3 regions of the Bradyrhizobium sp. 956_D2_N1_4 genome follow, and region 1 is predicted to be linked to each of the others. Evidence: riboswitches for the same ligand, from Rfam matches in the RefSeq annotation. Region 1 holds a riboswitch; each other region holds the start of a gene.
What was found. Region 1 has a riboswitch for cobalamin ahead of AB7535_RS07420 (TonB-dependent receptor). Riboswitches for the same ligand answer to the same signal wherever they lie in the genome.

Region 1 (2,259 bases):
CTGTGCGCCGTCGGCGGCCTCGAAATCGCGGCGATTTGCGGCGCCATCATTGCGGCTGCGCAAGCCCGCGTTCCCGTGTTGATCGATGGCTTCATCGTATCGGTGGCGGCGCTGGCGGCGGTACGGCTGAACCCGTCGTGCCAGCCATTCCTGCTGCCGTCGCATCAATCGGCGGAGCAGGGGCATCGGCTGGTGTTGCGTGCGCTGAACGTGCAGCCGTTGATCAGCCTCGATCTCAGGCTCGGCGAAGGATCGGGTGCGGCCATCGCGCTGCCGCTGGTGCGGCTCGCGTGCAGCCTTCACAACGGCATGGCGACCTTCGCGCAGGCCAATGTGCCGGATCGCCCGGCCTGACCCGGCTCAAGCCGCGCGCTGATTGACCGCGACGACGCGCCAGCCGGTGGCGAGCCGGTCGATCCGGGTCAGTGACAACGGATCGATCACGAAGCGCAGGGCCGCTTGTGGTGTCAGATCCAGCGCAATGCAGAGCGCGGCGCGGATGGTGCCGGAGTGAACGACGAGCGTTGCCGAGCCGGCGCCGATTTGCGAGAGACCCAGCCGGACGCGCACGACCTGATCCTCAAAACTTTCGCCGCCCGGCGGCCGCCCGTGCGCCGGATCGCTCCAGAACTGCGCATAGGTCTCGCCGCCGGTCGCCGCGAGCTCGTCATGCCGCCGGCCGGTCCAGTCGCCAAAATCCTGCTCACTTAATTCGGGCACCAACGCGGGTTCGAGTCCCAGCGCGCGCGCCGTCTCAACCGTACGTCGCGCCGGGCTCGCCAAGCTCGCAGCATCTGGCGGAAGCCTCTGCCGCAACGCCTCCAGTTGCACGCGATCGCCGAGATCGGCGGGCGCGTCGGCCGCATGGATCGTCCCTTTGACGCCGTCGACGGGCGCATGCCGTATCAGCCAGAGGAAGGTCTCGCCTTCCATACCTATCTCCAAGGAAGTTGGTCGCGGTGGTAATAACGTCGCACCGGCACATTGACTCTGTCTTGTCGGTAATCCTAGATGGCTTTGACGGTTTCCCCGAGTGGGGATGAAAAGGGAATGCGGTGCGGGGATTTTGTCCCCAATGCCGCGGCTGCCCCCGCAACTGTAAGCGGCGAATCTTGCGTCACGAGCCACTGGGTATCTCGGTCCCGGGAAGGCGATGCAAGGTACTGACCCGCGAGCCAGGAGACCTGCCGTCAGCCGTGGTCACACGCGAAGATGTCGGTCGGGGAGTACAGACATTCGGCTTCATCGGAAGGCTCAAAGGCCGGAGGTGGGACCTGGTTCGCTGTGACGTGCCACTGACGTCATACCGAGGTCCCGAACTGTGTCTTCCATTCGTCTTGTACGACCGCGTTGCTTCCTGCTCGCTTCCGCCGCGCTTACTTCATTTGCAGTCGCCGATCTGCCCGCAGCGCTGGCGCAGCAGGCCCGCGAGCCGCTGCCGCCGGTCGAGGTGTCGCCCGCCCAATCCCGCAAACCGGCAAAGCCGGCGGCCCGGGACGCGCAGAGCCCACGCCGCGCAGCATCGCGCAGGCCAGCGGCCGCATCGGCCGCGGCCAAGCCCGTCGTGCCGACCGCGGCGGCGCAGACGCCGCTCAACACCAATGTGGTTGCCGAGAGCGCCTCGCGCCTCGGCCTGACCGTGCAGGAGACACCCGCGACCGTCGAGGTCATCTCGGCCGAGACCACGCGGGAGCAGGGCTATCGCACCGTGTCGGAGGTTGCGCAGGGCGCGGTCGGTGTCACCTCCGGCGACAATCCGGCCGAGCCCGCGGCTTTCTCCATGCGTGGCTTCACCAACAGCCAGATCAACATGCTCTACAACGGCATCAAGATCGGTCCGCAGAACATGACCTCGCGGATCACGGATACGGCCAATCTCGCAGCCGTGGAATTTTTGAAAGGTCCGGCCTCGCTAATGTCGGGCGAAGGTGCCGCCGGTGGCGCAATCAACTTGATCACGAAGCAGCCACACACCGGGCCGATCCGGAATGACGCTGACTTCTCCTGGGATTCGCTCAACTCGTTCGGCGTCCATTACGGCTCGGGCGGCAGCACCAATTTGCAGGGGCTCGACTACCGCTTCGACATCAGCCGCGCCTCGCTCAATGGCTTTGCCGACGACACCAATACCAAGACGCTGGATGTGTCTGGCCAGCTCAATTACCGCATCTCCGACAGCCTCAAGATCTGGGGCGCGATCGAGTACCGGGAAGATCGCTCGAAGGCCTATTGGGGCGCACCGCTGGTACCGGTCGCCTT
Region 2 (2,259 bases), 320 kb from region 1:
AGGCGCTCGCGGTAGATGCTCTGCGCGCCTGCGAAATTGCCTACGGTCTGGTCAAACGACGAGATCTCGTTGTTGAACCAGTGCCGGTGGGCGTCATAGCCATAGACCAGGCTCTTCAGCGAGATGTTGTTGGTGATGTCCCATTGAAAGCCGCTGCGCAGCCAGAGCTCGTTGGCGCCGCTGTGATTGTCGAGCACGTTGTAGTTCGTGGTCAGCGTGCGCGCGTCGATGGTGACCGGGACCGGCGTGCCGCCGCCGAGGTAATAGTTGCTCCAGAGGCCGGAGACGACGCCATACGTCGGCACGATGCCCGGCGCGTTCGCCGGCACCAGCGGCGTCCCCCAGTAGAAGCGGTCGTTGTCCTGCCTGTATTCGGTCGCGCCCCAGATCCTCAGGTTCTCGTTGACGCGATAGTTCAGCTGGCCCGAGACGTTGCTGAGCTTCGAATAGGTGTCGTCGATAAAGCCCTTGTTGTTGAAATGGCTGATGTCGAAGCGGTAGTCGAGGCCGTTGATCAGCGTGCTGCCGCCCGATCCGTAACCGGCGCGATAGCCGTTGAAGGAATCGTAGGAAGTGAAGGCGTCGTTGACGATTGGTCCGGTGTGCGGCGCCTTGTTCACGTAGTTGATGGCGCCGCCGGTCGCACCGAGGCCCGCCACCAGCGAGTCCGGTCCCTTGATGATCTCGACCTGCTGGAGACCAGCCACGTCCATGGGACGGCCGGTCATGGTCGACGGCCCGATCGGGATTCCGTTGTAGAGCGTGGAGATCTGGTCGCCGGAAAAGCCACGCATCGAGAAGATGGCGGGCGCGCCGGGCGCATCGCCGCCGGTGACGCCGACTGCAGCCTTGGCGACGTCGGTCGTGGTCCGGATGCCCAGGTTCTGCATCGTCTGTTGACCGATGACCTCGACGGTCGCCGGCATCTCGCGCGCCGTGATGCCGAGCCGGGAGCCGACGTCGGTGACGGCTGCCGTATTGAGCGGCGTCTGTACCGGCCCGCTCGGAGCTTGCGCGGCCGGAACGGCGACAGCAGGGGCGCCACGATTGCGTCCCGCGGCGCGCCGGGCCGCGCGCTGCTTCTGAGTGCCGGGGCTGACGGCAGGAGCCTGTCGCGGCGCAGGCGGCGACACGATCACCGGGCCGACCTCCCGGGAGCGGTTGTCCTGCGCCGCGCTTTGCGCGAGCGCCGCGGACGACAAGGACACCGACGAGAGCAGAGTAATCAGGAAAGCACGCGATAACGCTGGCCTTGCGCCAGCACGGAAATGAAGATTTTGCACGACAACGCTCTGCGGCGACGCAAACAAACCGTCACCGCGGTTGCCTTAGTCATCCACCTTCGCCCCAGGCGGCGGATGCACCGGCTACTTGTCCGACATCAGGGCACCCCGCCCAATGCGTTCGCGCGTGACCATGGCTGGTAGCAGGTTTCCTGGCTCGCGGGTCATCGCCTTCGACCACCTTCCCAGAGGCCCAAGCGGGGCTCCAGTGGTTCGTTTGGTCGTCGGCTATCCGCCTACAGTTGCGGGGGCAGCCGCGGAATTGCCCACTGAGGTGGACGCACCGCATTCCCTTGAAGAGTCCTTGCGGACACTACCGATCACGAAACTGGCATCAGGGGATGAGCGCGTCAACATCCGCGCGGGCTGCTGGACGGGCCGGTCGGTCGATGGTGGCCTTGTGTTGCTGTTTTGCACGATAGTCCGAAGGACCGCGTCGAAACGTCCAACCCGGCCTCCGGACGAGCCTGGGTAACGAACGCTTGACCACGATCAATAACTGCCTTTGGTGTCCGAGTATGCTACTGAGGCCGAGTTCCGGCCCGACAAGGTAAGTCGATATTGATGCAGTTCGTCCGTACCATCCTGGCAGTCGCCATCGCCATATCCTTGGCGATGCTGCCGGTTGGCGCGTCCGCGGCGAACCTCGCAATGTCGTCGGATGGCATGCAGACGGCCATGCACATGAGCGGCGACGCCGACATGTCGATGGACGATTGTTGTCCCGACATGAAGGGAACGGGCTCCCATAGCGGCGGCTACAAGTGCGGGATGGGCTTCTGCTGCGTCGGTGGGATCATCGCGCTCGGTGATGTCAGGCCCGTGGCGTTCGAACGTCTCGCCGTCATGGCCAGCACGATGGCTATTCCCCCGGATCAGGTCGTTTCCTTCCGCGGCGGCAGTCCTCCTTTCCGACCTCCTCGAATCTGATCTCGCAAAGCCCGAGACGCGAGCGGCGTGCCTGCTCGCGACGACG
Region 3 (2,259 bases), 1.9 Mb from region 1:
CGACATGAACCAGTGCGTTGCCGCCTGCAAGGCGTGCGACCACGGCAACACCGTCACCTGCACCACGTCATGCACCCTCAAGGGTGCCCACTGAGCGGCGGCGCTGCGTGAAGCTGAGGAGCAGACGGTGCTCGGGCACCGGAACGATTCACATGGGTTAGTCATTGAAGGGGCAGGCAGGACGCGGAGTCCTATGGAATGGGTATGCTCGATCCCGGTCGGTTCCTGGTGTCGTGCTCGCATTGCGATGCATGGCCGATGGCGGCCAACGTCAAACGTTCGAGCTGGTCGGCGTCGCCGCACGAGGTCCGCTTCGTATGCCCGCGCTGTCGCCGCGAGGAGACCGCCATCATCTCGGCCTCCGGTGAGCTGACCCCGATCCGGCGCATCGACGCTCCGCTGCGCGATGTCACCGCGGCCTGGGCTCAGGCCCAGCGGCCAAGAGGTCGGGCGTAGCCCGCCCGTCACAGGACCAAGAGATCGGGCGTAGTCGGCTCTGCGCAACGCCTTGCGCGGTCCGTTTTTGGAACCCAGCCTACGCCGACGCGTTTCCGCTCCGACATCAACGCACCGAGGCCCTGCGAATGATCAGCGAGCATTTCGACACCCGCACCCGGATCAACATGAAGCTGGCGCTGGATCGGGTCTGCCGCAATCGCCCGGTCGGCGAGGACCATTGCTTTCGCAGGTCCGTTGCCGAGAACATCATCCGCTGCGCGCTCACGGGCCGCACCGGCATCGGCCAGCTCGTCGATGCCGGCGAGCGGGCGGTGATCAGGACGCGTTCGGAGCGGGAGCCGGCCTGATTGCGCCGGCTCAATCTCCGGTGCGGTGCTTTGCCCGTCATGCAACCGGCCGATTGACTCTCCGCTTGCCCGCCCCGTAGATTGGCCGGTGACGGTTCTCCTCACGGAGATCAAAAGGGAACGTGGTGCGAGGTTTTCCCGATACCGGGATATTCTCAACGCCACGGCTGCCCCCGCAACTGTAAGCGGTGAATCTTTCGTCATATGCCACTGGGAATCTCGGTCCTGGGAAGGCGACGTAAGGTAACGACCCGCGAGCCAGGAGACCTGCCGTCAGCCGTGGTCACACGCGAAGATGTCGGTCGGGGAGTACAGACATTAGCTTCACGGGAGCAATCGAACGCTCCGCCGTGAAACCTCGTTCGCTGTGACGTGCCACTGACGTCATACCGAGGTTACAAGAGTGTCCCGTATTGTCTTTGCCGCCAGGCGCTTCCGCGCCGGCGTTGTCGCGTTCGTTTCCCTGTATTCGCTCGATCTGTCCATTGCCCAGGCCCAGCAGTCGGCATCGCCCGATCTGCTGCCGCCGGTCGAGGTCGCGCCGACCGAGCGTGCGGCCAAGCCGCGAGCCGCGCGGCCTGCGCCCGACCAGCCCGAGCAGCGGCGCGTCGCTCGGCTGCCGAAGCCCGAGCTGGTGCCGGCGTCGCCCCCGGTTGCCGGGGTATCCGCGGCCAACCTGTTTCCGACGGTCGTCGTCAGTCCGACGGGCGTTGTCACTCCGACCAATCTGGTTGCGAGCTCGGTGACGGTTCTGACCGCCAGAGACATGGAGCGCGATCAGCGCCGGACCGCATCCGATGCGCTGAGCGCGGTTCCTGGCCTGAACCTCGTGCAGACCGGCGGTCCGGGGGGACAGACGTCGATCTTCATGCGCGGAACGAATTCCAACCACACCAAGGTCCTGATCGACGGCATCGATGTCAGCGATCCCGGCAACCCGAACCGTTCGTTTGATTTCGGCCAGTTGCTCACCTCCGACATTCAGCAGATCGAAGTCCTGCGCGGTCCGCAGGGCGGTCTCTACGGCGCAGACGCGCTGGGTGGCGTGATCTCCATCGTGACGAAGAAGGGCGACGGTCCCGCCCGCGCCACCGGCTCGGTCGAGGGAGGCTCGTTCGGAACGTTCAATCAAACTGCAGGTCTGAGCGGTTCACAGGACCACTTCAACTATGCCTTCAACGTCGCGCATTTCCACGCGAACGACGTGCCGGTGACGCCGGTCGAATTGCTGCCGCCGGGGCAGAAGGCGATCGGCAACAACTACGACAACATGACTTATTCGACGAAGCTTGGCGCCGAACTGAGCGAAAACCTGACGCTCAATGGCGTGGCGCGGTACACCGACGCTACCCTGCGCTTTACCGGAGACACCTTCGATCCCGTCACATCCGCGAGCTTTCCCGCGGCCGCGCAAAGCACGCAGACGGTGCACCAGCTCTTCACGCGCGGGGAG

Region 2: linked by a shared signal. The riboswitch ahead of AB7535_RS06135 (TonB-dependent receptor) and the one ahead of AB7535_RS07420 (TonB-dependent receptor) in region 1 are both predicted to bind cobalamin.
Region 3: linked by a shared signal. The riboswitch ahead of AB7535_RS16790 (TonB-dependent receptor plug domain-containing protein) and the one ahead of AB7535_RS07420 (TonB-dependent receptor) in region 1 are both predicted to bind cobalamin.

Annotation. Positions count from the first base shown of each region.
Region 1 covers NZ_CP197237.1:1,640,191-1,642,449, forward strand. Annotated here, with positions in the region: gene cobT (nicotinate-nucleotide--dimethylbenzimidazole phosphoribosyltransferase) at 1-354, shown strand, start outside; gene AB7535_RS07415 (histidine phosphatase family protein) at 361-933, opposite strand; cobalamin riboswitch at 1,005-1,206, shown strand; gene AB7535_RS07420 (TonB-dependent receptor) at 1,322-2,259, shown strand, end outside.
Region 2 covers NZ_CP197237.1:1,322,197-1,324,455, forward strand. Annotated here, with positions in the region: gene AB7535_RS06135 (TonB-dependent receptor) at 1-1,208, opposite strand, end outside; cobalamin riboswitch at 1,409-1,616, opposite strand; gene AB7535_RS06140 (hypothetical protein) at 1,848-2,213, shown strand.
Region 3 covers NZ_CP197237.1:3,579,265-3,581,523, reverse strand. Annotated here, with positions in the region: gene AB7535_RS16805 (hypothetical protein) at 1-94, shown strand, start outside; gene AB7535_RS16800 (hypothetical protein) at 199-456, shown strand; gene AB7535_RS16795 (hypothetical protein) at 585-806, shown strand; cobalamin riboswitch at 882-1,095, shown strand; gene AB7535_RS16790 (TonB-dependent receptor plug domain-containing protein) at 1,210-2,259, shown strand, end outside.